3 regions of the Streptomyces sp. NPDC005962 genome follow, and region 3 is predicted to be linked to each of the others. Evidence: riboswitches for the same ligand, from Rfam matches in the RefSeq annotation. Region 3 holds a riboswitch; each other region holds the start of a gene.
The links. Region 3 has a riboswitch for cobalamin ahead of ABZ370_RS21880 (cobalamin biosynthesis protein). Riboswitches for the same ligand answer to the same signal wherever they lie in the genome.

Region 1: another riboswitch for cobalamin. It lies ahead of ABZ370_RS05355 (HoxN/HupN/NixA family nickel/cobalt transporter); the one in region 3 lies ahead of ABZ370_RS21880 (cobalamin biosynthesis protein).
Region 2: another riboswitch for cobalamin. It lies ahead of cobN (cobaltochelatase subunit CobN); the one in region 3 lies ahead of ABZ370_RS21880 (cobalamin biosynthesis protein).

What each region holds. Positions count from the first base shown of each region.
Region 1 is NZ_JBEXVE010000002.1:391,880-401,986, reverse strand. Features, by position in the region: gene ABZ370_RS05360 (aconitate hydratase) at 1-420, opposite strand, end outside; gene ABZ370_RS05355 (HoxN/HupN/NixA family nickel/cobalt transporter) at 567-1,667, opposite strand; cobalamin riboswitch at 1,695-1,896, opposite strand; gene ABZ370_RS05350 (EamA family transporter) at 1,982-2,911, opposite strand; gene ABZ370_RS05345 (LysR family transcriptional regulator) at 2,980-3,834, shown strand; gene ABZ370_RS05340 (DUF6131 family protein) at 3,872-4,027, opposite strand; gene ABZ370_RS05335 (carboxylesterase family protein) at 4,187-5,737, shown strand; gene ABZ370_RS05330 (MarR family transcriptional regulator) at 5,756-6,250, opposite strand; gene ABZ370_RS05325 (low molecular weight protein-tyrosine-phosphatase) at 6,345-6,809, shown strand; gene ABZ370_RS05320 (fructosamine kinase family protein) at 6,806-7,693, shown strand; gene ABZ370_RS05315 (WYL domain-containing protein) at 7,762-8,784, opposite strand; gene ABZ370_RS05310 (VOC family protein) at 8,876-9,262, shown strand; gene ABZ370_RS05305 (SpoIIE family protein phosphatase) at 9,296-10,107, shown strand, end outside.
Region 2 is NZ_JBEXVE010000004.1:347,650-357,756, reverse strand. Features, by position in the region: gene cobM (precorrin-4 C(11)-methyltransferase) at 1-702, shown strand, start outside; gene ABZ370_RS09930 (cobalt-precorrin-5B (C(1))-methyltransferase) at 1,627-2,769, opposite strand; gene ABZ370_RS09925 (cobalt-precorrin-6A reductase) at 2,823-3,584, shown strand; gene ABZ370_RS09920 (precorrin-2 C(20)-methyltransferase) at 3,586-5,148, opposite strand; gene ABZ370_RS09915 (precorrin-8X methylmutase) at 5,145-5,798, opposite strand; gene cobG (precorrin-3B synthase) at 5,795-7,216, opposite strand; cobalamin riboswitch at 7,276-7,427, shown strand; gene cobN (cobaltochelatase subunit CobN) at 7,460-10,107, shown strand, end outside.
Region 3 is NZ_JBEXVE010000012.1:187,003-197,109, forward strand. Features, by position in the region: gene ABZ370_RS21850 (sirohydrochlorin chelatase) at 1-694, opposite strand, end outside; partial or broken gene ABZ370_RS21855 (cobalamin biosynthesis protein) at 796-1,209, opposite strand; gene ABZ370_RS21860 (cobyrinate a,c-diamide synthase) at 1,300-2,757, opposite strand; gene cobO (cob(I)yrinic acid a,c-diamide adenosyltransferase) at 2,751-3,347, opposite strand; gene ABZ370_RS21870 (putative cobaltochelatase) at 3,347-5,515, opposite strand; gene ABZ370_RS21875 (cobyric acid synthase) at 5,574-7,106, opposite strand; gene ABZ370_RS21880 (cobalamin biosynthesis protein) at 7,103-8,083, opposite strand; cobalamin riboswitch at 8,225-8,365, opposite strand; gene ABZ370_RS21885 (hypothetical protein) at 8,532-8,762, opposite strand; gene ABZ370_RS21890 (inorganic phosphate transporter) at 8,778-10,094, opposite strand.

The sequences.
Region 1 (10,107 bases), on a different contig from region 3:
AATCGCCAGCATGCCCAGCGAGCCGCCCGCGCAGGTGTGCGAGTCGGACCCGGCGAGTGTTCTGCCGGGAGCGCCGAAGTGCTGCATATGGGTCGGGTGGGAGACCCCGTTGCCGGGCTTGGAGAACCACAGGCCGAAGCGGCGGGCGGCCGAGCGCAGGAAGAGGTGGTCCTCGGCGTTGCGCTCGTCGGCCTGGAGGATGTTGTGGTCGACGTACTGGACGCTGACCTGCGTGCGGACCCGGTCCAGCGCCAGCGCCTCCAGCTCCTGCATCACCAGGGTGCCGGTGGCGTCCTGGGTGAGCGTCTGGTCCACGCGCAGCGCGATCTCCTCCCCCGGCTCCATCGGGCCGGACACGAGGTGGTCGCCGATCAGCCACTGCGTCACGGTGCCGTGTGCACGGTTACGGGGCAGGCCCATAGCGGTACCGCCTTCCCGGTGCGGGGGCGGCCGGACCGTCCGGGCGCCACCATGCGGGTTCCCGTTCGGCGGCCGCCATGTCGGTCCCGCCCCACCACAGTCACCCGGACGGACGCCCCCGGCTCCGGCCCCGGGCCGCGGGGGCGTCAGCCGCCGTCGCCGTCCGCGGTGGCCGGGGCGGTGCGGACGGACCAGCGCTGCTCGACCTTGGCGATCCGCCAGTAGGCCAGCGCCGCGGCCCACACCACGACGAACAGCCCGACGATGATGAACCCGACGTTGTCCAGGTTCAGCGCGGATATCCAGCCGGTGACGGCGTCCCGCAGGGCGAGCTTGTCGTGGAGGACGCCGACCAGCTCGATGGTGCCGATGAGGAAGGCCACCGCGATGGACAGACCGGTGATGGCCAGGTTGTAGAACACCTTGCGGACCGGGTTGGAGAACGCCCACTGGTAGGCGAAGTTCATGAAGGTGCCGTCGAGGGTGTCGAAGAGGCTCATCCCGGCGGCGAAGAGCAGCGGCAGGCACAGGATCGCGTACCAGGGCAGCCCCGCGGCGGCGCCGCTTCCGGCCATCACCATCAGCGTGACCTCGGTGGCGGTGTCGAAGCCGAGCCCGAAGAGGAAACCGAGCGGGTACATCTGGCCGGGCCGGGTGATGGACTTCGTGAAGCGGCCCAGGACGCGGTTCATGAAGCCGCGCGCGTCCAGGTGCGCCTCCAGCTCCGTCTCGTCGAACTGCCCGGCGCGCATCGCCCTGAAGACCCGCAGGATGCCGAGCAGGGCGACCAGGTTGAGCGCGGCGATGAGGTAGAGGAAGGTTCCGGACACGGTGGTGCCGATGACGCCGAGCACCTGGTGGGTGCCGGAGTTCTCGTTCACCAGGGTGCCCGCGAGCTGCGTACCGCCCGCGACCAGCGCGGCCAGCAGGACGACGACGCTGGAGTGGCCGAGCGCGAACCAGAAGCCCACCGACACCGGCCGCTTGCCGTCGGCCATCAGCTTGCGGGTGGTGTTGTCGATGGCGGCGATGTGGTCGGCGTCGAAGGCGTGCCGCATGCCGAGGGTGTACGCGGTGATCCCGAGGCCGACGCCGAACGTCCTGGCCCCGGCCTCGTAGTGCTGGGGCGCGACGACCAGGAAGAGCAGGCCGAAGGCGACGGCGTGCAGGGCGACGATCACCGCCAGCAGCCCGGCGGTCCGGACGGTGTCCTCGCGCCGCCAGCGCGTTGCGGTGGGCAGGGTCATGCGGTCACGCTCCAGCACCTCGTGGATCACTTCGTGAGATGCCGCGGCCGGTCTCCTGGCTGACGGGTCGACGCGACCGCCCCTGCCTTCCCGGCCGCGCCCTTGCGGCCAGTGGCTCCGCGGCCTGCTGCTGAGGCCTCGGAACGGGACGGGAACTCCCCGATCACAGTGGCGAGGGCCGCTCCGGTTTCCCACCGGCTTCCCGAACACCACGGCCCGGCAACTGTAGGCGGCACCCCGCAAAACCGGCAAGTGAGGCACTTTCAGCTACGGTCGCGCGCGCGAGGTCGCGGTCGAAGCGCGAGGTGTCGCGGTCACGCGCGCGAGGTGAGGATGCTGAGCGCGTTGGCCGCGACGATGGCGCCGACGCTCGCCCACTCCGTCCACCCCAGGCTCTGGCCGAGGATGATCCATCCGACGACCGCGGCGAGGACCGGGTTGACGCTCATGAAGAGCCCGAAGGTCTGGGCGGGCACCCGGCGCAGGGTGAACAGGTCGGAGAGGTAGGGCACGGCGGAGGAGAGGACACCGGCGGCGATGGCGTACCCGGCCGCCCCCGGCGTCGGCGGGTGCTGGACGGCGATGACGATGCCGACGGGCAGGAACAGCACGGCGGAGAGCGCCGCGGCGGCCGCCGACCCCTGCGCGCCGGGGACACGGCGGCCGACGGTGCGGTTGAGCAGGATGTACGACGCCCAGCAGGCGGCGGCCAGCAGCCCGAGCCCGAGGCCCGTGTAGTCGGTCGACGGCTGAGGGCGCATCAGCGTGACCACGCCCGCCAGGGCGACCAGCGCGCAGCACGCGTCCGTGCGGCGGCGGGAGGCGGACAGGGCGATGGTCAGCGGGCCGAGGAACTCCAGGGTCACCGCCAGCCCGAGGCCGATGCGGTCGATGGCGCTGTACAGGGACAGGTTCATGGCGCCGAAGACCAGGGCCAGCAGCACCACCGGCCACCACTGCTCCTTGGTGAAGGACCGCCAGCGGGGGCGGCCGACGGCCAGCAGGACGACGGCGGCGACGTACTGGCGTACCGCGACGACGCCGGTGGCCCCGAGGACGGGGAAGGCGAGGGAGCCGATCGCGGCGCCGGTCTGGTTGGACAGGCCGCTGCCGGCCATGGTGAGCACACCGGACAGCGGCGTCCCGGCCGGTTTCCGGTCCGGATCGCTGGCGCTGGTGGGGTGTGACGGGGCGGTCCGGTGCGCGGGGGCAGGAGCGGGAGCGGTGGCGTGGGCTGCGTCCATACCCCGATCGTGCGGTCGGGCGATCGTTGCGCAAAATGCGTTGAGCGTCGTACCTATACGCTGTGGTTATGGATGTGGAGCTGCGGCAGCTGCGCTGTCTCGTCGCGATCGTGGACGAGGGCACGTTCACCGACGCCGCCATCGCGCTCGGGGTGTCGCAGGCGGCCGTGTCCCGCACGCTGGCCTCGCTCGAACGCGCCCTCGGGGTACGCCTGTTGCGGCGTACCTCCCGGACAGTGACCCCGACCGGCACCGGACTGCGGGTGGTGGCGCAGGCCCGGCGGGTGCTCGGGGAAGTGGACGATCTGGTGCGGGAGGCCACGTCGGGCCACACCCGGCTGCGGATCGGCTACGCCTGGTCGGCGCTGGGCAGCCACACCCCCGCCTTCCAGCGCCGCTGGGCCGCCGCGCATCCGGAGACCCGGCTGCACCTCGTCCGGGTCAACGCCACCACGGCCGGTCTGGCGGAAGGCGCCTGTGACCTGGCCGTACTGCGCAGGCCGCTGGAGGACCACCGCTTCGACTCGGCCATCGTGGGGCTGGAGCGGCGGCTGTGCGCGATGGCGGCGGACGACCCGCTGGCCTCGCGCCGCTCCATCAGGCTCGCCGACATCGGCGAGCGCACGCTGCTGGTCGACCGGCGGACCGGCACCACCACGCCCGAGCTGTGGCCGCCCGGTTCCCGCCCGGCCACCGAGGAGACGCAGGACATCGAGGACTGGCTCAACCTGATCTCCACGGGCAGCTGCGTGGGGATGACGGCCGAGTCGACCGCCCACCAATACCCGCGGCCCGGCATCGTGTACCGACCGGTACGCGACGCCGAGCCGATCGCGGTGCGGCTGGGCTGGTGGCGGGACGATCCGCATCCGGCGGGGCAGGCAGTGATCGAACTGCTCACCGCGCTCTACCGGGCGGGATGACCCGCGCGTCTGTCCGCTATCCGCTATTCGCTATCCGTTAGTAGAAGTGCCGCCGTCCGGCGACCGCGTGTCCGGCGGCGCCCAGGGCCCACAGGACCGCCCCGATGACGAGAAGGACGATGCCGATCGTCCACAGAATGGCGATGCCGGTCAGCAGACCGATGATGAGGAGAATGACCCCGAGGACAATCATGGTGTCCTCCGATCTCGCGGGAGTGGGTCCACCTCCACTATCTGCCTCTTCTTCCTGCCGCGCCAACGCGTCGTGCCCCCGCCGGAGGCGATCGGGTGGGGCTCGGGCATGGTGGTGTCTCCCAGGAGCGTGTTCCCCAGGAACCGTGAGGAGCCATCGATGACGACAGCCGGGTCCCGCGAGTCGGCAGCCGGGTCCGCCGCGCCCGTGGTGCGAGCCGCCGCCGGCGCGGTGCGTGGCCGCCGGGAGGGCGGTCTCGCCGTGTTCCGCGGCATTCCGTTCGCCGAACCGCCGGTCGGGGACGCACGGTTCCAGGCGCCGCGCCCCGTGCGCGGCTGGGAGGGGACCCGGGACGCGTTCGCGTTCGGTCCGCCGCCCCCGCAGGAGTCGGGGTTCGCGGGCCGCGCCGGGGTCCTGGACACGCCGGTGGGCGACGACTGGCTGACGGTCAACGTCTGGACACCCGAGCCGGACCCGGCGGCCCGCCGTCCGGTGATGGTGTGGATCTACGGCGGCGCCTACAAGCTCGGCCACTCCGGCAGCCCCGGCTACGACGCCCGGCGCATCGCCCGCGACGGCGATGTCGTCGTGGTCACCCTGAACTACCGGGTCGGCATCGAGGGCTTCGCCCTCCTCGACGGGGCGCCCGCCAACCGCGGTCTGCTCGACCAGGTCGCGGCCCTGGAATGGGTGCGGGAGAACATCGCGGCGTTCGGCGGCGACCCCGGCCGGGTCACCGTGTTCGGGGAGTCGGCCGGAGCCGGATCGATCGCCTCGCTGCTGGCCATGCCGAGCGCGGCGGGGCTGTTCCGGCGTGCCATCGCGCAGAGCGTGCCGGGCACGTACTTCTCGGGCGAGCTGGCCCGGGACATCGCGGGCGCGCTCGCCGCCGAGGCGGGCCTGCGGCCCACGGCCGCCGATCTGGCCACGGTGGACCCGCGGCGGCTGACCTCGGCGGGCGAGGCGCTGGGCCCCAAGATGCGCCAGTACGAGCAGCGGTGGGGGCAGGTCGTCCACACGACGATCCCCTTCGCACCCGTCGTCGACGGCGAGGTGCTGCCGACCACTCCATGGCAGGCGCTGGCGGCCGGTACGGCCCGGGACGTGGAGCTGATCGCCGGGCACAACCGGGACGAGTTCCGGCTCTTCCTCGCGCTCGGCGGGCAGCTCGGAGAGGCGGGCGAGGAGGAAGCGGCGGCGGCCCTGCGCACCTTCGCACCGGGGCCGGACGGCCCCCAGGCCTATCGCGCCGCCTTCCCCGGAGCCTCGCCCGCCGAACTCCACGAACGCGTCCAGTCCGACTGGCTGTTCCACATGCCCTCGCTGCACCTGGCCGAGGCCCAGGTGGCCGGGGGCGGCCGCGCGCATGTGTACGAGCTGACCTGGCCCGCCCCGGCGGGCGGCGGCGTCATGGGCGCCTGCCACGGCCTGGACATACCGCTGCTGTTCGGCACCTTCGACGCCGACCTCGGCATGCTGCTCTTCGACCGCTCCGGGCCCCCGCCGGAGGCCGAGGCGCTGTCGTCCCGCTTCCGCGCGGCCTGGACCGCGTTCGCCACGACGGGCGACCCGGGCTGGCCCGCGTACGACCCCGCCGGGCGGCTGACCCAGGTCTTCGACACGACGCCCGAGGTCACCGCCTACCCGGAGGAGATCTCCCGGCTCCTCTGGCAGGACCACACCTTCCCGGCCCTGCCGCTGCTCAGCTGACGCCCCCGGCCCGGCTGCTCAGCTGACGCCCTCGGCCCGCCGGACGTTGGCGACCATGGTCCGCAGCACCTTGAGCGCGGCCACGTACTCCTCGTCCCCGACCCCCTCGTGCACCACGGCCCGCACCTCGGTGGCCAGAGCGCGCAGCCGCAGCCGGGCCGCTTCGCCCGCGTCGGTGAGGTGCAGACGGCCGCCGGTGTCGGCCCGGAGCCACTGGCGGTGCAGCAGCTGGTCGACGACGCGGGCGATCTCGTGCGGACCGTCCGCGAGGGGCGTCAGCTGCGCGGCCACCTCCTCGCGGCTCGGGGCGGCGGGCCAGGAGTGCACGCAGTTGAGCACCCAGTACTGCGGCTGGGTGGCGTCGATCCTGGCCATCGCGTCGCGCAGCTGCCCGGTGACGGTGGTGTGGGCCAGACCGGTCCAGTAGCCGACGGGCTGGCTCGCCAGCATGTCGTCGGCGGCGGCGGGATCGCCCGGAGCCTGGTCGGTGAGGCCGTTGCCCAAGGGATTCATGAGCGTGACGCTACCGTCCGGCGTCGGGCGTGAACCCGGCCCGCGTCCGACCCCGTTCCCCTCCCCCGGGGGATACGGCCCTACCCTGGTGGCCGTGCACATCTGTTTTGTCTGCAGCGGAAACATCTGCCGTTCACCGTCCGCCGCGCTGGTCTTCGCCGAGCAGCTGCGCCGCGCGGGGCTCGGCGGCGCGGTACGGGTCACCAGCGCCGGTATCGGCGCCTGGCACGTCGGCGAGCCCGTCGACGAACGGGCCGGTGAGGTGCTGGACCAGCGCGGCTATCCCTTCGAGCACATCGCGGCCCAGGTCGGCGCCGAGCATCTGGACGCCGACCTTTTCCTGGCCATGGACAGCGGCCACGAGCGGGCGCTGCGCAAGCTGGTCGACGATCCGGCGCGGGTCCGGATGCTGCGGTCCTTCGACCCCGACGCGACCGGCGATCTGGACGTACCCGACCCGTACTACGGCGGCCCGGAGGGATTCGACGAGGTACTGGACATGATCGAATCCGCGACGCCCGGCCTGCTGGCCTGGGCGCGCGCGCACGCGGACGCATGACCGCCCGCCCGGACCCGGCCGGAACCGGCGAAGGCCCGGGGGCGGTGGCGGCCCGGCTCACCGGCCGCCCGGTGACCGGTGAGCGCGCGATGTCCGGGGCGCTCGCCGAAGTCACCGTCGACGGCGGGCAGGTGGTGATGGTCAAGCGCGGTGACGACCCCGGCGCGGTGGAGGCCGAGGCGGCCGGGCTGCGCTGGCTGGCCGACACCGGCACGGTCCGCGTTCCTGCGGTGCACGGCCACGACCCGCGCTGGCTGGTGACCGACCGGGTCACCTCCGGCCGGGCGAGCGCGCGGACGGCGGCGCGGTTCGGCCGCGACCTGGCCGCCCTGCACGCGTCCGGCGCGCCCGCGTTCGGCGCCCCGCCACCGGGCGGCCCCGAGGACGCGTACATCGGGCTCGCCCCGATGCGCAACGTCACCGGCGGCGACTGGCCGCGCTGGTACGCCGAGCACCGGGTGCTGCCGTATCTGCGCCGCGCGGTCGACGACGGCACGGTGCGGGCCGCCGAGGCGACCACCGTCGAGGGCGTCTGCGAGCGCCTGCCCGAGCTGGCGGGCCCCGCCGAGCCGCCCGCCCGGCTGCACGGCGACCTGTGGAACGGCAATGTGCTGTGGGACGCCGACGGGCAGGCCTGGCTGATCGACCCGGCCGCGCACGGCGGGCACCGGGAGACCGACCTGGCGATGCTGCACCTGTTCGGCTGCCCGCATCTGGACCGGGTGCTGGAGGGCTACCAGGAGGCATCGACGCTCGCCGACGGCTGGGCGGACCGCATCGGACTGCACCAGCTCTTCCCGCTGCTGGTGCACGCGGTCCTGTTCGGCCGCGGCTACGCCGAGCAGGCCCTCGCCGCGGCCCGGACCGCCCTGGCGGGCTCATGACGTCGGTGGGCCGCCGATGGTCTCGACCGTGGCGCGGACCGCGGCGACGTGCGGGGAACAGTCGGGGGTCACGCGCGGGGCGGGCCGCGGCGGGCCGAGTGGGTGAGGCGGTCGGCGAGTGCCGCGACGAGGTCGCGCAGTTCGTCGGGGCGTTCGATGGCGAACGGCAGGTCGAGCGAGGCGAGCACGGCGGGCAGCCAGTCGAGCCGCTCCACGCGCAGTTCGACGCGCGACCAGTCCTCGGCCGGAGAGTCCGGGGCCGGAGGGTTTGGGGCCGGAGAGTCCGGGGCCGGTGCTTCCGCCACGATCGCGACACTGGCGGGCAGCCGGGTGTGGATCTGCTCGGCCGTCCCCTGGATTCGCAGCGTCACCCGGTGCCGATATGGCGCGGTGGCGAGCCCGTCCAGGACGCGCCGCGCCGGGTCGAGTCCGGCGGGCGGCTGAAACGAGCCGGGCAGGGTCCGCGCATCGGCGATGCGGTCCAGCCGGAACGTCCGGTCCTCGCCGATCGCGGCGTCCGCGCCGGTCACGTACCACTTGGCCGCGTGGGCGACGAGCCCGTACGGGTGCAGCGTGCGCTCGCTGCGCCGTCCGTCGGCGGCGGTGTACCGGATGTGGACCGGCCGGTGATGGCGCACCGCGTCGGCGATCGCCAGCAGGACCGGGGCCCGCGGGGCGGCTGACGCGTCGGGCTCGGCCGTGAAGGCGAGGGAGTCGAGCACCGCGTCGAGTCGGTGGCGCAGCCGCTCGGGGAGCACCCGCCGGATCTTGGCCGCCGCGGTCTCGCCCGCCGTGCCCGTGGCCGTGGTCAGGCCGCTTCGCCGCCCGGCGGCCAGGCCGAGCAGCACGGCGAGCGCCTCGTCGTCGGTCAGCATCAGCGGCGGCAGACGGTAGCCGGGAGCGAGCCGGTAGCCGCCGTAGCGGCCGCGCACCGACTCGACGGGCACATCGAGGTCGATGAGGTGGTCGGCGTACCGCCGCACGGTGCGCTCGTCCACGCCGAGCCGGTCGGCGAGTTCGGCGACTGTGCGGAGGCCGCCCGACTGCAGAAGCTCCAGCAGGGTGAGCACACGGGCGATGGGTCGGGGCATGCCCACAAGTCTCCCGCAGATACCGGGCGGGTTCTGCCCGGTATTGGCCGTAGCGTGCGGTCCGAAGCACCGAACGACCAGGAGAGAACCCATGGACTTCGTCTCGATCCGCATCATCACCGGCGACATCGCCCGCCTCGTCGGCTTCTACGAACGCGCCACCGGAGTGGGGGCGAACTGGGCCACCGAGGACTTCGCCGAGCTGAAGACCGCCTCGGCCACCCTGGCGATCGGCAGCACCCGCACCGTCCCGATGTTCGCGCCCGGCTCGTCCCATCCGGCCGACAACCGCAGCGTCATCCTGGAGTTCCAGGTGGACGACGTGGACAGCGTGTACCGGAACCTGACCGGCTTCGTGGAGGATGTCGTCAAGGAACCCACCACGATGCCGTGGGGCAACCGCGCGTTCCTGTTCCGGGACCCGGACGGCAACCTCGTCAACTTCTTCTCCCCGGCCGCCCGTCGTATGCCCGGATAGGGTGGAGAAGAGCTTGTGGGAACAGGTGACGCGATGAGTGGGGATTCCCGGATCGACATGCTCATGGCCGCGGGCGAGCGCATCGACGCCCCGGAGGCGCTGCGGATCGGCCTCGATCAGGCGGTGGCCGGGGTGGGCGGGCTCGGCGGCATGGTGCATCTGGGCGGCGGGGGCAGCGGACATCTGTATCTGGCCACGCGCTGCGGGCTCTCCGAGTCCCTGACCGAGGCATGGAAACGCGTCGGCGGCGAGGAGCCGGTGGCGCCCGCCCTCGCCGTGCGGGACAACGCCCTCGTCTGGACGCCCCTGATCGAAGACGGCGAAAGTGGGGGCCGGACCGGGGGCCGGGCCTTCCCGCTCGGCTCCGGGCTGGTCTCCGTTCCCCTGCCCGCCTCGCGCGGGCCGCAGGGCGCGCTGACCGTCCTCACCGCCGCGCGCGACGGGCCGGGACCGGCGGAGCGGTCCCTGCTCACCGCCGTGGCCGGATGGCTCGCGGAACGGCTGCACGAACCGACGCTCCCGCAGGGCGGGCCGCCCGGCTGGACCTGGCCGACCCGCTCCGACCTCCAGCGGTCCCGGAGCGGGAGCGGCGTCGGCACCTGGGCGTGGGACTTCGCCACCGGAACGGTGCACTGGGACGAGACCGCGCTGGCGCTCCTCGGCGCCGGTTCCCTCCCCGCCTCCGCACGCGTCGAGGAGTGGATGGACATCGTCCACCCCCAGGATCTGCCCCAGGTGCTCGCCGCCGCCGAAGCGGCGATCCACGACCGGGGCACGTACAGCGCCGCCTACCGGGTGCGCCGCCCGGACGGACGCTACAGCCGGGTCCGGGCCCGGGGTCATCT
Region 2 (10,107 bases), on a different contig from region 3:
ACCCTGCGCGGCGCACGGACCCTCGCCCGCTGCCGGGTGTGCCTCTACGCGGGCAGCCTCGTACCGCGCGAACTGCTCGCCGAATGCCCGCCGGACGCCCGGCTGGTCGACACCGCCGGGCTCGACCTCGACCAGATCACCGCCGAGTTCGCGGCCGCCCACGAGGCGGGCCACGACGTGGCCCGCCTCCACTCCGGCGACCCGTCGGTCTTCAGCGCCGTCGCCGAGCAGATGCGGCGCCTCGACGCGGCCGGAATCCCGTACGAGGTCGTCCCCGGCGTCCCCGCCTTCGCCGCCGCGGCCGCCGCGCTGAAGCGTGAGCTGACGGTCCCGACCGTCGGCCAGACCGTCATCCTCACCCGCGTCGCCCAGCAGGCCACCCCCATGCCCGACGGCGAGGATCTCGCCACCCTCGGCCGCAGCCGCGCCCTGCTCGTCCTCCACCTCGCCGCCCGCTACGTGGACCGCGTCGTCGGCGAACTCCTCCCGCACTACGGCCCCGACTGCCCGGCCGCCGTGGTCGCCATGGCCAGCCGCCCCGACGAACTGGTCCTCCGCGGCACCCTGGCGGACATCGCGGACCAGGTGAAGGCGGCCGGTGTGGTGCGCACGGCCGTCATCATGGTGGGCCGCGCCCTGGCCGCCGAACAGTTTCGCGACAGCCACCTCTACTCAACAGACCGCCCCCGCCCCGCCGGGTGAGGTTGTGCGGCCTGCCCCGCCGTGCCGGACGCGGACGGGGTGCGTTCGCGCTCCGCGCCGGGCGGTCGCTGCGCCGCACCCGCGCAGGCGCCGCGTAGCGTCACGCCGTGTCGGGTTGGGCGCGGGACCGTCGTGCCACGGGCCGGGGTGGCGTTTCGGTGCCGGTGGAACGTTGCGCCGCGCGCGGAAGTCCGCGTCCTGAGTGGGGTACGTGCCGCACCGCACGGGCACTGCGCTCCGTGCCGGGCGGACGTTGCGCCGCACCAGCGCAGGCGCCGCGTAGCGCGACGTGGCTGCGTCTCGTGCGGGCGTGGGCGCCCCCTGGCGGAGGACTCCTTTCGCGGGGGCCGCGTCCCGCATGGGGGTGTGCCGCGCCGCGCGCCGCGGGGCACTGCGTCCCGTGCCGGGCGGGGCACCGCGTCGCGTGGGCCGGGTCGCCGCGTGTGGTTCCGGCGGGGCACCGCGCTGCGCGCGGGGGCCGCGTCCCGCCACTGTGCGGGGCAGTGTGGGGTCCTGCGCGGGTGCCGGTCCGGTGTCCTGCGGGCGCCGCGCTGCGCCACGCCGTGCCGGGCCGGTGCCGCTTCCCTCGCTGGTTGGGCAGTGCACTTCGTGCCGCGCGGCGTCGCGTTCCGTGTCGGTTGGGCGCCGTGTCCGGAGCCGTACACGGACGCCGTGGCTCGTGTCGGGCGCGGTATCCCGCCTCGCGCCGAGACGGCTCTGCGCTCCGGCGTGTCAGTCGCGCGGCGTCGCCGTGCCGGGTGCACCTGCACCTTGGGTACGCCACGGCTTGGCCGTGCGTGCCATGCCGTGTCCTGCGGGCGCCACGCCGTGCCGGGCGGTTCCGCGTCCCCTGCCGGTCGGGGAATCCACTTCGTGCCGGGCAGGCGCCGCGCCTCGCAACCTACGTACCCCCCCGCGGGAGTGTCAGACGTCCCGTGGGCCGCGGGGCTCCGCGCGGCCCACGACCGTGCCTGCTCTGTCGATGCAGATCACGTCGACCGCTACCGGGGCGCCGCGCAGGACGTCGAGGGCCGTGGTGCGGGCCGCCGCTGCTACCAGGTCGCCGAGGGGGACGCCTCGGGCCGTGCACAGCTGCACCGTCTCCAGGCCGGTGTTGGCCGTCGCGACCGCCGTCGCCAGGTCCTCGTCCGCGCCGCCACGGCGGGCCAGGTCGGCGAGGAAGGCCTTGTCGACCTGGGAGCGGGAGGAGTGCAGGTCCAGGTGGCCCGCGGCGAGTTTGGAGAGCTTGGCGAAGCCGCCCGCGATCGTCAGCCGGTCCACGGGGTGGCGGCGCAGGTACTTGAGGACGGCGCCCGCGAAGTCGCCCATGTCCAGCAGGGCGTCCTCGGGCAGCCCGTGCTCGGCCACGGCCACCTTCTCGGAGGTCGACCCCGTACACCCCGCCACATGCCGCCGCCCGGCCGCCCGGGCCACGTCCACGCCGCGCCGGATGCTGTCGATCCAGGCCGAGCAGGAGTACGGCACCACGATGCCGGTCGTGCCGAGGATGGACAGCCCGCCGAGGATGCCCAGCCGGGGATTCCACGTGCTGCGGGCGATCTCCTCGCCGTGGTCGACCGAGATCTCGATCTCGACGTCACCGCTGCCGCCGTGACGGGCAGCGACCGAGGCGATGTGCTCGCTCATCATCTGGCGCGGCACGGGGTTGATCGCCGGTTCGCCCACCGCGAGCGGCAGGCCGGGCCGGGTGACGGTGCCGACGCCCGGCCCGGCCCGGAACACCACGCCGCCGCCCGGCGGCAGAACCCGTACCGTCGCCCGCACCAGCGCGCCGTGCGTCACATCGGGGTCGTCCCCGGCATCCTTCACGACCGCGGCCATGGCCCGGTCCGCCGACAGCTCCTCGGCCGCCAGCGCGAACGCGGGCCGCTGGCCCTTGGGCAGCGCGATGGTCACGGGGTCGGGGAAGTCGCCGCTGAGCAGCGCGGTGTACGCGGCCGTCGTCGCGGCCGTCGCGCATGCCCCGGTGGTCCACCCGTGCCGCAGCCCGGTCCGCTCCAGCTGCGCCCCGCGCCCCCCGCTCACCTCGGCCTCCGGGTCAGCCATGGGCCACCCGCCGCGCATACGATGACGGGCGCACGGACGACGAAAGGCATCCGATGAACAGCGCACCGGTGCGCCATGTGCTCATCCTGGGCGGCACCACCGAGGCCCGCCGCCTCGCCGAGGAGCTGGACGGCGACCCCGCCCTGCGTGTCACCAGTTCCCTCGCGGGCCGGGTCGCCGCACCGCGGCTGCCCGCCGGGCAGGTGCGGATCGGCGGGTTCGGGGGCCCCGAGGGTATGGCCCGCTGGCTCCGCGAGCACCAGGTGGACGCGCTCATCGACGCCACCCATCCTTTCGCCGACACGATCAGTCACCACGCGGCCCGAGCGGCCGCCGCCGTCCATGTTCCCCTGCTCGCCCTGCGCCGCCCCGGCTGGGTGGCCGGTCCGGGCGACCGCTGGCATCCGGCCGCCTCGCTGGAGGAGGCCGCGCGGCTGCTGCCGGACCTGGGGGAGCGGGTCTTCCTCACCACGGGCCGCATGGGGCTGGCCACCTTCGCCCACCTCACCACACCGTGGTTTCTGGTCCGCTCGGTCGACGCCCCGCAGCCCCCGCTGCCGCCCCGCATGGAGATGATCCTCGACCGGGGTCCGTTCACCCTGGACAGCGAAACCGACCTGCTGCGCCGCCACCGCATCGACGTCCTGGTCACCAAGGACAGCGGCGCCGGGGCCACGGCCCCCAAGCTCACCGCGGCCCGCGAGGCCGGAATCCCGGTGGTCGTCGTCCAGCGTCCACCGGCCCCGGAGGGCGTCCCGGTGGTCCGGACCCCCGCCGAGGCCGTCGCCTGGCTCCGTACGACCGCACGGCCCTGAGTCACGCCTCGGGGTAGCGGCGCGGGGTCCAGACGATGTCGGTGCCGTCGCCACGGCGGACCGTACGGGTCTGGGAGGAGCCGATCAGCAGGATCGTGCGCATGTCCACCTCCTCCGGGTCGAGGTCGGCCAGGCGGATGATGCGGACGGACTCCTCGGGGCCGCCGACGTCGCGGCCCAGGACGACCGGGGTGTCCGGCGCGCGGTGCTCCAGGAGGAGTTCGCGGGCCTTGCCGACCTGCCAGATACGGCTGCGGGAGCCGGGGTTGTACAGGGCGAGGACCAGATCGGCGGCGGCCGCGGCGCGCAGGCGTCCGGCGATGACCTCCCACGGCTTGAGCCGGTCGGACAGGGAGACCACGGCGTAGTCGTGGCCGAGCGGCGCGCCCGCGCGGGCGGCGGCGGCGTGCGCCGCGGTCATGCCGGGCAGCACCCGGACCGGGACGTCGCGGTACGGGTCCTCGGACGCGGCCTCCAGGACGGCGGTGGCCATGGCGAACACGCCGGGGTCGCCCGAGGAGACGACGGCGACACGCCGGCCGCGCCGGGCGAGGTCGAGGGCGAACTCGGCGCGTTCGGCCTCGACCTTGTTGTCGGAGGGGTGGCGCCGCTGGCCGGGGCGTAGGGGGACCCGGTCCAGGTAGGTGGTGTAGCCGACCAGATCCTCGGCGGCGGCCAGTTCACCGCGCGCCTCGGGGGTGAGCCACAGCGGACCGGCCGGGCCGAGGCCCACCACGACGACCTCACCCGGACGCCCGGACACGGAGGCGTCCGGGGTGTCCGGGGCCTCCGGGGCGTCAGGGGCGTCCGGTGTGCCGATACGGCTCGGCAGCACCGCCACCGAGAAGTACGGCACGGACGACGGATCGATCTCGCCCAGCGCCCCGGTGCGCTCCGCGCTCATCGTGGCGCGCTCCACGTACCGCGCGTCGGCGAGTCGCCCCGAACGCTCCAGGGCGCGCCGCACCGTCGGGAAGGTGCGGCCGAGCTTCATCACCGCCGCCGCGTCGGTCGTCGCGAGGCGTGCCGTCAGCTCCTCCTCGGGCAGCGTGCCCGGGAGGACGGTCAGCACCTCCTCGCCCTCCACCAGCGGCGCGCCGAGCCGGGCGGCCGCCGCGCTGACCGAGGTGACGCCGGGGATGACCTCGGTGGGGTAGCGGTCGGCGAGCCGCTTGTGCATGTGCATGTACGAGCCGTAGAAGAGCGGATCGCCCTCGGCGAGCACCGCGACCGTGCGCCCCGCGTCCAGGTGCGCGGCGAGCCGCGCCGCGGCCTCCGCGTAGAACTCCTCCATCGCGCCCCGGTAGCCGCCCGGATGGTCGGTGCCCTCCGTGGTGACCGGGTAGACCAGCCGCTCCTCGATGTGGTCGGGCCGCAGATGCCGCTCGGCGATGGAACGGGCGATGCTGCGGCCGTGCCGGGCGCTGTGGTACGCCACGACATCGGCCCCGGCGATGACCTCCACCGCCCGTACCGTCATCAGGGAAGGGTCACCGGGGCCGAGGCCCACGCCGTACAGCCGGCCCTTCGCCGCGGGCGTCGCCCGTCGCTGCTGCTCGCTCACTCTTCCTCGCTCGCTATCGCGTTGATCGCGGCCGCGGCGATGGCGCTGCCGCCGCGTCGGCCGCGCACCACCAGATGGTGGGGCGCCGCCGGGTGTCCGGCCAGCGCCTCCTTGGACTCGGCGGCACCGATGAACCCGACCGGTACGCCGATGACGGCGGCCGGGCGCGGCGCGCCCTGTTCGATCATCTCCAGCAGCCGGAACAGCGCGGTGGGCGCGTTGCCGACCGCCACGACCGAACCCTCCAGCCGGTCCCGCCACAGCTCCAGCGCGGCGGCGCTGCGCGTCGTCCCCATGCGCCGCGCCAACTCCGGTACGGACGGGTCGGAGAGCGTGCACACCACGTCGTTGTCGGCGGGCAGCCGCTTGCGGGTGACGCCGCTGGCGACCATCTGCGCGTCGCACAGCACCGGCGCCCCGGCGCGCAGCGCCTCCCGGGCCCGCGCGACCACCTCGGGGGTGTACGCGAGGTCCTTGACCAGGTCGACCATGCCGCACGCGTGGATCATCCGCACCACGACCTGGCTGACATCGGCGGGGAGGCCGCTCAGGTCCGCCTCGGCGCGGATGGTGGCAAAGGAGGCGCGGTAGATGGCCGCCCCGTCCTTCTCGTAGTCGAACACTGTGTCCTCGATCGTGTCGTTGATCATGCTGTTCCGCGGGCCGCCGCCACGGCGGCGGCCAATTGATCCGCTGCCACATCTGTCACGCCGCCGCCGGTCTCCCCGCCGCCGGTGCCCCCGTCGGTCTCGCCGTCCGGCTCGCGCGTGTCGCGTACGGTGAGCCGGTAGTCCGTCCCGGACGTGGCGAGCGCGTCCACCCAGCGGCCGCCGGGGTGGCCGCAGCGCCGCTCGCAGCCGGAGAAGTACACCGGCGGCGCGTCGGGGGAGCGGGGACCGCCCGCCACCGTGTCCGCCACCGACTCCGTCACCGCGCGCGCCGCGTGGGCGCGCACATCGGCCAGGGACTTGGCGCAGCCCGGCCGTCCCGTACACGCGCCGACCCCGACCCACGGGGAATCCGGCGCGGTCACCAGCCCCGCCTCGGCCACTTCCCGCGCCGCGGCCGCCGCGCCGTCCGCGGTGAACCCCGGGAGCACCACGCCGCGCCAGGGTGTCACACGCAGTTCACCGGACCCGCTCCGGGAGGCGAGCCCGGCGAGCAGCCGCCACTGCGCGGCGCGTACCCGGCCCAGAGGAACGAGGACGGACACGGCGTGGCGCCCGTCCGGCCCGGACACGACGCCCGGCGCGGGCGGTGTGCCGGGCGCGTCGCCCGGCTTCCCGTGCCCGATTCGTACGGCTTCGACACCCTCGTCCGCGAGTCGCGCCGCCAAGCCGTCGGCGGTCACGGCGTGTTGCCCGGGCAGTTCCCGCACCCGCCACGCCCGCGTACCGCTCTCCCCGGCCCTGGTCAGGAACTCCACGGCGGCCAGCGCGGCGGCGCGCGGCACATCCCGCGCCCGCACCTCCAGCGCAGCCCCGTCAGTCCCGGAGCCCATCCGAAGCACGGCTCCGCCGTCCCGCGTTGCGATCAATGTCACATCCGCGCCCAGCGCGGCCACATCGCCCCGGCCGTCGTCCATCGCGAACAGGAAACGCCCCGACAAGCCGGACAACTCGCCCCACGCACCGGCGCACAGCGTGGCGTCCAACTCCCGTGCCCACGCCGTGGCATCGCCGCATCCGGCGCCGTCGAGCCCGCTCAGCGGGGACGCCACGATGTTGCGGACTCGGTCGTACCGTTCGGAGGGGAGCAGCCCGGCCTCCCGCAGCCCGGCCGCCAGCTCGCCGCCGCAGGCCGCGTCCAGGCCGCGGAGCTGGAGATTGCCGCGCGAGGTGAGGTCCAGCCTGCCGTCCCCCAGCACCTCGCTGACCCGTGCCAGTGCCCGCGCCTGATGGACCGTCAGCAGGCCGCCCGGGGTCCGGACGCGCGCCAGGGAGCCGTCGTCCGCCGGGTGCAGCCGCAGCGCGCCGGGGCAGGCGTCATCGCGTCCGCGCGCCCGCCGAGAGGCCGCTTCGGAGGGCGCTTCATCCGCAGGTGGGACGGTTGTCGGGGGGATGGGCATGGCGGCGAGCATACCGACGATCGGTCGGCCCTCACCGTCCCGTGCCAGGTCAGCAACGCCTACTATGCTCGTGCGGCGGGCCGTCTGGCCCGCCGGACGCACAAGATGGCGTCAAGGGGAGGAAACCGGTGCGAATCCGGTGCGGTCCCGCCACTGTGAGCACGGCAGCCCGCCGTGCGAGCCAGGAACTCCCGCCGTCTTTCAACCCGCCCGGGGCGCGGACCCCGAGGAAGGCGCCGAGCCATGATCCTTCTGCTGTCGACGTCCGACACCGACCTGCTCAGTGCCCGCGCGGCCACGGGCCCGGTGCCGTACCGCCTCGCCAACCCGGCGCGCCTCGCGCTCGACGACCTGCCCGGACTCCTCGACGGGGTCGAACTCGTCGTCGTGCGGCTGCTCGGTGGCATCCGCGCCTGGGAGGAAGGCCTCGAAACCCTGCTCGCGGGCGACCGCCCCGTCGTCGTCCTCACCGGTGAACAGGCCCCTGACGCCCAGCTCATGGAGGCGTCCACGGTCCCGGTCGGGATCGCCGCCGAGGCGCACGCCTACCTCGCCCACGGCGGACCCGCCAACCTGGAGCAGCTGGCCCGGTTCCTCTCCGACACCGTGCTGCTCACCGGCCACGGCTTCGAGCCGCCCGCCCCCGCCCCCACCTGGGGGCCGCTGGAGCGCACCGCGCGCGAGGACGTCACCGGCCCGGTGATCGCGGTGCTCTACTACCGGGCCCACCACATGAGCGGCAACACCGCCTTCGTGGAGGCGCTGTGCCGGGCCGTGGAGGACGCCGGAGCGCGCCCGCTGCCGCTGTACGTCGCCTCCCTGAGGTCCCCCGAAGCCGAGCTGATCGAGGCGCTCGGCGCGGCCGACGCCGTCGTCACCACCGTGCTCGCCGCGGGCGGCACCCGCCCCGCCGAGGCGTCGGCGGGCGGCGACGACGAGGCGTGGGACGCGGGCGCGCTCGCCGGACTCGACGTCCCCGTGCTCCAGGCGCTGTGCCTGACCTCCTCGCGCAGCGCGTGGGAGGAGAACGACGAGGGCCTGTCGCCGCTGGACGCCGCGACCCAGGTCGCCGTCCCGGAGTTCGACGGACGGCTCATCACCGTGCCGTTCTCCTTCAAGGAGGTCGACGAGGACGGGCTGCCGGTCTACGCCGCCGACCCCGAGCGCGCCGCGCGTGTCGCCGGAATCGCGGTACGACACGCCCGGCTCCGGCACATACCGGCGGCCGACAAGCGCCTCGCGCTCGTCCTGTCCGCCTACCCCACCAAGCACTCCCGGATCGGCAACGCGGTCGGCCTCGACACCCCCGCCAGCGCCGTCTCCCTGCTGCGCCGACTGCGCGCCGAAGGGTACGACTTCGGCCCCGAGGAGGGCCCCGGGTCGCTCCCCGGCCTGGTCTCCGGCGAGGGCGACGAGCTGATCTACGCCCTCATCGAGGCGGGCGGCCACGACCAGGACTGGCTCACCGAGGAGCAGCTGGCCAAGAACCCGGTCCGGGTCCCCGCCGCCGACTACCGCCGCTGGTTCGCCACGCTGCCGCAGGCGCTGCGCGACGCGGTCGAGGAGCACTGGGGCCCGCCGCCCGGCGAGATGTTCGTGGACACCAGCCGCGACCCCGAGGGCGAGATCGTCCTCGCCGCGCTGCGCCACGGCAATCTCCTGGTCGTCATCCAGCCGCCGCGCGGCTTCGGCGAGAACCCCATCGCCATCTACCACGACCCCGATCTGCCGCCCTCACACCACTACCTGGCCGCCTACCGCTGGATGGCGTCCCCGCAGGCCGACGGCGGCTTCGGCGCCGACGCCATGGTGCACCTGGGCAAGCACGGCAACCTGGAGTGGCTGCCGGGCAAGAACGCGGCCCTGTCCCCGGCCTGCGGACCCGACGCCGCGCTCGGCGACCTGCCGCTGATCTACCCGTTCCTGGTCAACGACCCCGGCGAGGGAACCCAGGCCAAGCGCCGCGTCCACGCCACCCTGGTCGACCACCTCGTACCGCCGATGGCCCGCGCCGACTCCTACGGCGACATCGCGCGGCTGGAACAGCTGCTGGACGAGTACGCCGCCATCTCCGCGATGGACCCGGCCAAGCTCCCCGCCATCCGCGCCCAGATCTGGACCCTGATCCAGGCCGCCCGGCTCGACCACGACCTCGGTCTGGAGGAGCGGCCCGACGACGCGGGCTTCGACGACTTCCTGCTGCACGTCGACGGCTGGCTGTGCGAGGTCAAGGACGCCCAGATCCGCGACGGTCTGCATGTCCTCGGCGGCGCGCCCACCGGCCCCGAGCGCGTCAACCTCGTCCTGGCCATCCTGCGCGCCCGCCAGATCTGGGGCGGCACTTCCGCGCTCCCCGGGCTGCGCGAGGCGCTGGGCCTGGACGAGTCGGCCGCCACCCGCACCGGCGCGGACGAGGCAGAGGAGCGCGCCCGTACCCTCGTCCAGGCGATGGAGGACGCGGACTGGGCCCTGGAGGCCGCCGCGAAGGCCGCCCTGGACGTGCCCGAGGAGCAGCGGCCCGGCGTCACCGCGATCCTGGAGTTCGCCGCCCGCGAGGTCGTGCCGCGCCTCGCCGCCACGACCGACGAGATCGACCACGCCGTCCACGCCCTGAACGGCGGCTTCGTCCCGGCCGGGCCGTCCGGATCGCCGCTGCGGGGCCTGGTCAACGTCTTGCCGACCGGCCGTAACTTCTACTCCGTCGACCCCAAGGCCGTGCCCAGCCGCCTGGCCTGGGAGACCGGCCAGGCGCTCGCCGACTCGCTGCTGGAGCGCTACCGCGCCGACAACGACGGCGATTACCCGCGGTCGGTCGGCCTGTCGCTGTGGGGGACGAGCGCGATGCGCACCTCCGGCGACGATGTGGCCGAGGCGCTGGCGCTGATGGGCAT
Region 3 (10,107 bases):
CGGACACCACCTCGACCTCCGGATACGCCAGCGCCCAGCCCTCCGCCTGCTGCCGCACCCGCTCCAGCGCGTCGCCGCCGAACAGGAAATACGGCAGCACGACGATCCGCTTCGCCCCGAGCCGCACACAGCGGTCGAGACCCGAGGGCACGTCCGGCGCGGCGAGTGAGGCGAAGGCCGTCTCGACGCCCGCGAAACCGCGGCCCTCCCACAGCAGCCGGGCGGCCCGGTGCACCTCGGCGTTGCCTTCCGGCAGTGGCGACCCGTCGCCCACCAGCAGCACCGTGGTCTGCGCCCGGTCCGAGGGGGAGCGCCGACCGCCGCCCAGCGCCTCGTCCAGCCGCCGCTCCAGCACCCGCAGCAGCCGGGGGTCCGGGCCCAGCGGGCGGCCGAAGACGAACGAGGCGTCCGCGTGCCGCTCCGCCTCCTGGGCCAGCGCGGCGGCGACCCCGTCTCTGGGATGTTCCACCGGGATCAGGCTCAGGGGCACCACGGCGAAACGGGTCACTCCCTCTCCGACGAGCCGGGCCACCGCGTCGGACAGCGGGGGCGCGTCCGGCCCGGTGAGGCCGCCCGCCAGGGGCAGATCCGGGTGCTGCGTGCCCAACTCCCGTACGAAGTCCTGGAAGGCGCCGGCGCGCCTGTCGTCTCGGGTGCCGATGCCTGCGATGAGCAGCGCGGGCGGGGTCGTCACGAGGTCTCCTTGGTGCAGGGTGAAGCGGGTCTCACGGGGGGAAAGCGCAGTATCGCCCCGAGACGTTACTGAGCGCCGTCGGGACACGCCACGGCAGGTCTTCGGCCATCTCGCGGGCCGCGGCGGGCGATCGCGCAGGTGGCCCTCGACGGCCCGCCACCGCCCGGCTCCGACGCCCGCTTGGCGACGAGCAGTTGGCCTCCCGGTCCGGCTGCCAGCAGCGCGGCGGCCTCGGCGACACTGGGCGTCCCCATGGCGGTGAGCGCCGCCCCGGACGGGTTCGGCACCTCGACGGCGGCCAGCACTTCCGCTCCGTACCCACGCAGTGGCACCCCGAATCGCTCGGCCGCGGCCCGCAGCGCGGGCTCACCGGTCTTGGCCTCGACCGTCGCCAACTCGGCGACGCCGCCGGGCGCGAGGCCCGCCCCGGCGAGGGCCGCCGCCACCAGTCCGGCCACCTCGCCCACGGACACCCCCCGCCCCGCGCCGACGCCGACGATCAGATCCGGCGGCCGTGAAGGGTGTGGCTGGTGTGAAGGGCGTGAAAGGTGTGAGGGGTGTGGTCGGTCCATCTCAGGTCGGTCCATCTCGGGTCACCGCCTCCGTCATCCGGTGGCGGGCACACACCCGGCCACGAACCGGGCCGCCACACCGGGCGCCGCCGCCCAGTGCACATGGAGATACGAGGCATGCACGTTTCCCGGTGCGAACCCTTCGGTGCGGCGCTGCGGATGGACGAGCCCCCAGGCGGGCGTTTGACCCGCGCCCGGCTCGACGGTGGTGCGGTGGAACTCATGACCGCGCACCCGGGTCCCCGCGGCGGCGAGGGAGGTGTCGGAAATGGCCACGGCCTCACGGTAGCCCAGCGTCAGCCGATCCGACATATGTGCCTCGGCGTCCACCACCGCGCACATCGGGCGGCCGTCCAGCGAACGCGCCAGATACAGCAGCCCGGCGCACTCGGCGGCGATGGGCGCCCCGGTCGCCGCCAGCTTCGCGACCTCGGCGCGCAGCGGCTCGTTCGCCGACAGCTCCGGTGCGTACACCTCCGGGAAGCCGCCACCGATCACCAGCCCGCCGACGCCCTCGGGGAGGCGCTCGTCCCGCAGCGGGTCGAACGGCACGACCTGCGCACCCGCGGCGGTGAGCAGCTCGGTGTGCTCCGCGTAGGAGAAGGTGAACGCGGCTCCGCCCGCCACGGCGACCACCGGACGCGGACCTTCCGGGTGCCGCCCCTCCGGCCGCGGCCCCCCGGCGACGGCCGCCGCCGGGCCCAGCTCCGCCACCGGGTCCCACACCGGGCCGGACAGGGGAGGCGCGCTGCCCGCCAGCGCCATCAGCCCGTCGAGATCGCACCCCTCCCGCACCCAGGTGGCCAGCGCCGCCACCGCGTCCGTCGCCTCCGTGCGCCGCTCGGCCACCGGCACCAGGCCGAGATGACGGCTCGGCGTCCCGACCTCGCGCATCCGGCGCAGCGCGCCGAACACCGGCACCCCGGCCCCTTCGAGGGCCTCCCGCAGCATCGCCTCGTGCCGGTCCGACCCGACCTTGTTGAGGATCACCCCCGCGACCCGCACCTCCGGGTCCCAGGAGGCGAAGCCATGCACCAGCGCCGCCACCGAACGCGACTGCGACGACGCGTCCACCACCAGCACCACCGGCGCCCGCAGCACCTTGGCCACCTGGGCCGTCGACGCCAGCTCGCCCTGCCCGGCCGCGCCGTCGAACAGCCCCATCACGCCCTCGATCAGGGCCAGATCGCAGCCCGCCGCCCCATGCAGGAACAGCGGGGCGATCCGGTCCGGACCGCACAGATAGGCGTCCAGATTCCGCCCCGGCCGCCCGGCCCCGCCACCAGGCGCCCGGCCACCAGGCGCCCGGCCGCCACCGGCGGACGAGACGGCCAGCGCGTGATAGCCGGGATCGATGTAGTCCGGGCCCACCTTGTGCGGGGAGACATCGAGACCGCGCTCCGCGAAGGCGGCCATCAGCCCGGCGGTGACGGTCGTCTTGCCGCTGCCGGAGGCGGGCGCGGCGACGACCAGTCTGGGGACTCTCACCACTCGATGCCTCGCTGGCCCTTCTGACCGGTGTCCATCGGGTGCTTGACCTTGGACATGTCGGTGACCAGATCGGCGAATTCCACCAGCGGCGCCGGTGCGTTGCGCCCCGTGATGACCACATGCTGCGTACCCGGCCGGTCGCGCAGGACCGACACCACTTCCTCAGGATCGACCCAGCCCCAGTGCATGGGGTACGCGAACTCGTCCAGCACATAGAGCCGGTATGTCTCCGCCGCGAGATCGCGCTTGACCTGCTCCCAGCCCTCGCGTGCGGCCTCCTCGCTGGAAGCCATGTCGCGCTGGACCCACGACCAGCCCTCGCCCATCTTGTGCCATGCGACGGTCCCCCCTTCGCCCGAGTCGCCGAGGACGCGCAGCGCACGCTCCTCGCCGACCTTCCATTTCGCGGACTTTACAAATTGGAATACACCGACCGGCCAGTTTTGGTTCCACGCCCGCAGCGCCAGGCCGAACGCGGCGGTCGACTTGCCCTTCCCCACGCCCGTGTGCACGAACACGAGCGGCCGGTTGCGGCGCTGGCGGGTGGTCAGCCCGTCGTCGGGGACGACGGTCGGTTGTCCTTGCGGCATCAGGCTGCCCTTCGTGTGTTCTGTACCGTCCGTACATCGCGGACCAGCGCCGTGACGCTGTCCGCGCGCAGTTCGTCGAGGGTGACCGGAGTGCCCCGCAGATCGCGGGCCAGCGTGCCCGCCAGGCCCAGCCGCACCGGCCCCGCCTCGCAGTCGACCACCACCGAGGCGACCCCGTCGGCCGCGAGCAGCCGCGCCGCGCGCCCGGCCCGCTCCACCGGTGTGGACTCGGCGACCCGGCCGGAGCCCGCGGCCTTCTTGGCCTCGGTGGCCCGCCCGTCGGTCACCACGACCAGCAGCGGACGGCGCGAGGGGTCCCGCAGCCGCTCCACCCGCAGCACCTCGCGGGCCTTCAGCAGCCCCGCCGCGAGCGGGGTGCGGCCGCCGGTCGGCAGCTGTTCCAGCCGGGCGGCGGCGGTGTCCACCGACGAGGTGGGCGGCAGTGCCAGCTCCGCTCCCGTGCCCCGGAAGGTGATCAGGCCGACCTTGTCCCGCCGCTGGTAGGCGTCCAGCAGCAGCGACAGCACCGCGCCCTTGATCGCGCCCATGCGCTTGCGGGCGGCCATCGAGCCCGACGCGTCCACGACGAACAGCACGAGATTGCCCTCCCGGCCCTCCCGCACCGCCTCCCGCAGATCGTCCCGGCGCACCAGCAGCCCGGGGCCGCTCCGCCCGCGGCTGTGCTGATGCGGGGCGGCGGCCCGTACCGTCGCCGTCAGATGAAGCGAGGTCAGCGTCCCCCGGGGGCGGCGCGCACCGGCGGTGCGGCCGTGCGCGGTGCGGGCGCGCGACCGCCGCCCGGCGGCGCCTTCGCCGAGCCCCGGTACGTCCAGCCGCCGGGTCCGGAACGGCTCCGCGGCGCCCACGGCCGCCCGCTCGCCGCCGCTGCCACCGGCCCCGCCGCCCTCCTCGGACTCCGCGGGCTCGGCGCCGGACGACGCCTCGGGTTCGGCCGACCGCTGTTCGGGGATGGACGGCTCGGGCCCGCCGGGCGGCGGCGCCTGCTCCTGCCCGCCGTCCTGGGGACGGCCGCCGCCGGGCCCGTCGGGGCCGTCTCCGCCGTCGGAACCGCCGCCGGGCCCGCCCGGGCCATCGGGGTCGTCATCCGGGCCCTCATCGGGCTCGGCGGCTTCCGGCTCGGGCTCCGGCTCCTCGTCCTCGAACTGCCGCAGCACCTCGTCCAGCTTGTCCTCGTCCAGCCCCGGCGCGTCGAACGGCGCCCGCCGCCGCCGGTGGGGGAGCGACAGCAGCGCCGCCTGCCGCACGTCCTCGGTCCGCACATCCGTCCGGCCCGCCCAGGCGGCCAGCGCCGTCGCCGTACGCGCCGTCACGATGTCCGCGCGCATCCCGTCCACCTCGAACGCCGCGCACACCGCCGCGATCTGGCGCAGCGCGCGGTCGCTCAGCCGGACGGCGGGCAGCAGGGCGCGCGCCGCCGCTATGCGCTCCCGCAGCTCGCCCTCCTCGTGCGCCCAGCGCACGGCGAACCCGGCCGGGTCCTCGTCGTACGCCAGCCTCCGGCGCACCACCTCGACCCGCTCCTCGGTGTCCCGCGACGCCGTGACCTCGACGGTGAGCCCGAAGCGGTCCAGCAGCTGCGGCCGCAGCTCGCCCTCTTCCGGGTTCATGGTGCCCACCAGGAGGAAGCGCGCGGCGTGCCGTACGGAGACGCCCTCGCGCTCCACGTAGGAGGCGCCCATGGCGGCCGCGTCGAGCAGCAGGTCGATCAGGTGGTCGTGCAGCAGGTTGACCTCGTCGACGTACAGCACCCCGCGGTGCGCGTCGGCGAGCAGCCCCGGCTCGAACGCCTTGACCCCGTCGGACAGCGCCCGCTCGATGTCGAGCGACCCGACGAGGCGGTCCTCGGAGGCGCCGACCGGCAGCTCCACCATCCGCGCGGGGCGCGCGTCCCCGGCGACGGTCTCGTGCGGTCCGTCCGGGCAGTCCGGGTCGGGCGCGGCCGGATCGCAGGAGAAGCGGCATCCGGGGACGACGCCGACCGGCGGCAGCAGGGTGGACAGGGCGCGCACGGCCGTCGACTTGGCCGTGCCCTTCTCGCCGCGCACCAGCACGCCGCCCACGGCGGGCGAGACGGCGTTGAGGAGCAGGGCTAGCCGCATGTCGTCCATTCCGACGACCGCGGTGAACGGGTAGGCAGTGGTGGTCATGCTCGGGTACCTCCTACGGTGCGTGCGCGGTCGGTGCGTGCGGGCTCGCGTCTCGTGCTCAATCCGTTCCTCCCGGCGCTCCGGGCGGTACGAAGGGCAGTCCGTCCGGTACGCCGCCCTCGATGAGCCTCAGCAGCGCGTCCGTGTCCGCGTGCTCCTCGATCAGATCGCCCAGCCGGTCGAGCTGCTCCTCGCGCAGCTCCCCGAAGCGGGTGTCCGGCGCGGGCACGAACGCCCGGCCCGCCGCCTCCGCGACCCGCCGCAGGAAGGCGCGGCGGAAGCCGTCGCTCTCCAGTGAGCCGTGCCAGTGCGTGCCCCATACGGAGCCCACCCGGCAGCCGTCCAGGAAGGGTTCGTCGCCGCCGCCCTGCAGTTCGGCGATCCCGTGGTGGATCTCGTAGCCCTCCACCCGTTCGCCCAGCGCCTCGCCGACCGGCCGGGCCAGGGTCTTACCTGCGGCGAAGCGGACCCGTACGGGCAGCAGCCCGAGGCCCGCGACCGTTCCGGCCTTCGACTCGACCTCGTCCTCGATTCGCTCGCCGAGCGCCTGGAAGCCGCCGCAGATGCCGAGCACCGGCCGCCCCTCCGCGGCCCGCCGCGCGATCGCGTCGGCGAGGCCGCGCTCGCGCAGCCACTCCAGCGCGCGCACGGTCCCCCGAGTGCCCGGCAGCACCACCAGATCGGCGTCGGCCAGCTCCTCCGGGCGGTCCACGAAGCGCACGATCACGCCCGGCTCGGCGGCCAGCGCGTCCACGTCGGTGAAGTTGGACATCAGCGGTACGGCGGTCACCGCGACCCGCAGCAGGTCCGCGCCGTGCGGCGGTGCGACGACGCTCTCGCGCACCGTGCCGCGCAGCGAGACGCGCAGTCCGTCCTCCTCGTCGATGCCGAGGCCGTGCGCGTACGGCAGCACGCCGACGGTCGGCCGCCCGGTGAGGTCGCGCAGCATGTCCAGACCGGGTTCCAGCAGGGTCACGTCGCCGCGGAACTTGTTCACCACATAGGCGGCGATATGCCGCTGGTCCTCGCGGGACAGCAGCGCGGTCGTGCCGAAGAAGGACGCGAAGACGCCGCCGCGGTCGATGTCCCCGACCACGACGACCGGCAGCCCGGCGGCCCGGGCCAGCCCCAGGTTGACGATGTCGGTACGGCGCAGATTGATCTCGGCCGGGCTGCCCGCGCCCTCGCAGATCACCGCGTCGTGGGTGCGCCGCAGCTCGTTCAGACAGTCGGTGACGGTCTCCAGGAGGCCTTCGCGCCGCCACTCCGCGTGGTAGCCACGCGCGCTCATCTCGCCCACCGGCTTGCCGAGCAGCACCACCTGGCTGCTGCGGTCGCTGCCCGGCTTCAGCAGGACCGGGTTCATCAGGGCGCTCGGTTCGGCGCGCGCGGCGGCGGCCTGCATGGCCTGGGCCCGCCCGATCTCGGCGCCGTCCTTGGTGACGAAGGAGTTGAGCGACATGTTCTGCGCCTTGAACGGGGCGACCCGGAGCCCTTTGCGCGCCAGCCAGCGGCAGATGCCCGCCGTGACGACGCTCTTACCGGCGTCCGAGGTCGTCCCCGCGATGAGCAGTCCGCCCCCCAGGGTCATCGGTTCACCCTTTCCTGATCGGCTCCGGAGCCCTGAGGGGCACCGGAGCGAGCCGCGACGGTGGTGAGCAGGGCCAGCGCCGCCACCCGCCGCGAGAGGCGGATCGCGCGCGGGATGTCGGCCGCCGTCACGGGACGGCCGCCCGGGTTCAGCACGGGGCGGTGCTCGACCCGGCCCCCGTACGTCAGCGTGCCGCCCAGCCGGACGCCCAGCGCGCCCGCGAACGACGCCTCCACCGGGCCCGCGTTGGGGCTCGGGTGGCGTCCGCCGTCGGCGCGCCAGGCGCGCCGCGCGCCGCGCGGGTCGGGCCCGGCGAGGGTGGCCAGCACCGCGGTGAGACGGGCGCCGGGCCAGCCCGCGGCGTCGTCCAGCCGGGCCGCGGCCCAGCCGAACCGGCGGTATCGGGCCGACTTGTGGCCCACCATGGCGTCCAGCGTGTTGACGGCCCGGAAGCCGACGAGCCCCGGCACCCCGGCCACGGCCCCCCACACCAGCGCGCCCACCACCGCGTCCGAGGTGTTCTCGGCCACCGACTCGACGACCGCCCGCGCGATCTGCCGCTCGTCCAGGGCCTGCGGATCGCGTCCGCACAGATGGGGCAGCCGCTCCCGCGCGGCGTCGACGTCCCCGGCGGCCAGCGCGTCACCGATGGCCCGGGCCTCCCGGACCAGCGAGGTACCGCCCAGCACGGCCCAGGTGGTGGCGGCGGTCAGCGCGGCGTCGGCGGCACGGGAGGGCCCCACGAGGGTGCGTACGGTACGCGCCAGCAGCGCGGCACCGGCGGCCGCACCGCCCGCGCACAGCGCGGTGTGCAGGGCCCCGGAACCGCGGTGGTCGCGCCACAGCCGCCGCTCGACGGCCGCGGCGGCGCGCCCGAACGCGGCCACCGGATGGCCGCGGCGCGGATCGCCCGTGGCGAGGTCGCCGAGGAAGCCGAGTGCGGCGCCGCACGCGTACGAGGCGTGATCGGCACGCATCCTTCAGACCGCCGTCATGCCTCTGCGGCGGGGACCGCCGCCGAGCATACGGACAGTTGGAGCTGACGGCGTGGCAGTGCCGGGCATGGCGGTATGTCCTCACTCAGGGTCCGCGCCCTGGTTCGACGTGACCGGCGGTGAAAGTCTCCTGGCTCCCGGATCGGCGGCTCTCCCGGTCTTCCAGCCCTCCTCGCTACGGACGGCCGTGACCCCTTGCGGTGAGGGGAGAGCGCTCCCCGGTGACAGTGGCGGGACCGCGCCGGATTCTCACCGGCTTCCTCTCCTGCCGCCGTTTGGCTCGGGAAGTCCACCATGGGGTGCGAATGGCCGTCAACTCGCATTTGACCTGCGATGCCAGAGTGTGCGGAGCTCCACAGGCGCACACCTGGCAACGACCGCGGGGCGGCGGGCGCCGATAGCGCCCACCGCCCCGCGGCTTCCGTGGCTTTCAGGCCACGATCAGATAGATGCCGTACGCCACCACCGCGGCGCACAGCGCGAAACAGGCGTACGCGCCGGTGCGCGCAACCGGGGACGCGCCGCCCGCGGTGGCCTGGGGCTGCGCCTGAGCCGTACGGGAGGTGCCCATGATGCCCAGGGTGAAGACCCCTACGACGCCGACCGTTGCCGCGAGGCTGATGCCGAAGACCTGGCCGAGTGCCGCCCAGTCGATCTGCATGGTGTGTGCTCCCTGTCAGCTGCTGGAACGGGTTCCCGCGGCGGCGGGAGTGGGTGCGGAGGGGGACGAGGCGTTCCGGGTATCCGTGCCGCGCGTGCCGTCGGTGCCGGCGGTGGCAGACACGGTCGTCGGCTGTGCGGACCCGGCCGAGGCGGCCTTCCCGGCGGGCGGCGGGGCCACCGACCGCACGGCGGCGGTGACGACACCGACCGGCTCGGCGGACTCCGCACCCGGCGCGTTCACGTTGCTGGCGTCCACCGGCTTGCGCCGCGAGAGCACCCAGATGACACCGCAGCCGAGCACCGCGAGGACGGCGACCGCGGCGATGCCCCCGCTGCCCTGGCCGGCCAGGAGCGCCGCACCGGCGGCCACCAGACCGGCGGCCGGGAGGGTCAGCACCCACGCGACGACCATGCGGCCCGCGGTCGACCAGCGCACCACCCCGCCCTTGCGGCCGACGCCCGCGCCCATGACGGCGCCCGAGCAGACCTGCGTGGTGGACAGCGCGAAACCGATGTGGGAGGAGGCCAGGATGACGGTCGCGGCGCCGGTCTGGGCGGCGAAGCCCTGCGGCGGCTGGATGTCGGTGATGCCCTTGCCCATGGTGCGGATGATGCGCCAGCCGCCCAGGTAGGTGCCGAGGGCGATGGCGAGACCGGCGGAGACGATCACCCACATGGGCGGGTCGGAGTCGGGGGCGATGACGCCGCCGGTGACCAGCGCGAGGGTGATGACGCCCATGGTCTTCTGTGCGTCGTTGGTGCCGTGGGCCAGGGATACCAGGGCGGCCGAGGCGATCTGCCCGGCGCGGTAGCCCTTCGCGGTGTCCTCCGCGGCCCGGTCGCGGGCCAGCCGGTAGGTGAGCCGGGTGGCGGCCACCGTGGCGATGCCCGCCACGACCGGCGCGGCCACGGCCGGGATGAGGACCTTCATGACGACCGCGTCGCCGTTGACCCCGTCCATGCCGACGGAGACCACGGTGGCGCCGATGAGGCCGCCGAAGAGGGCGTGTGAGGAGCTGGACGGAAGACCGGCCAGCCAGGTCACCAGATTCCAGAGGATCGCGCCGACCAGCCCCGCGAAGATCACCTCGGGCTGGATGCCGGACCCCTCGTCGATGATGCCGCCGGAGATGGTCTTGGCGACCTCTATGGAGAGGAAGGCGCCGACGAGGTTCAGGACTGCCGACATCGCCACCGCGACCCGGGGACCGAGTGCTCCGGTGGAGATGGTGGTGGCCATGGCGTTGGCCGTGTCGTGGAAGCCGTTCGTGAAGTCGAACACCAAGGCCGTGACGATCACGATCCCGATGAGAAGCGTGATGTGTTCCATACACCCGGTCAAT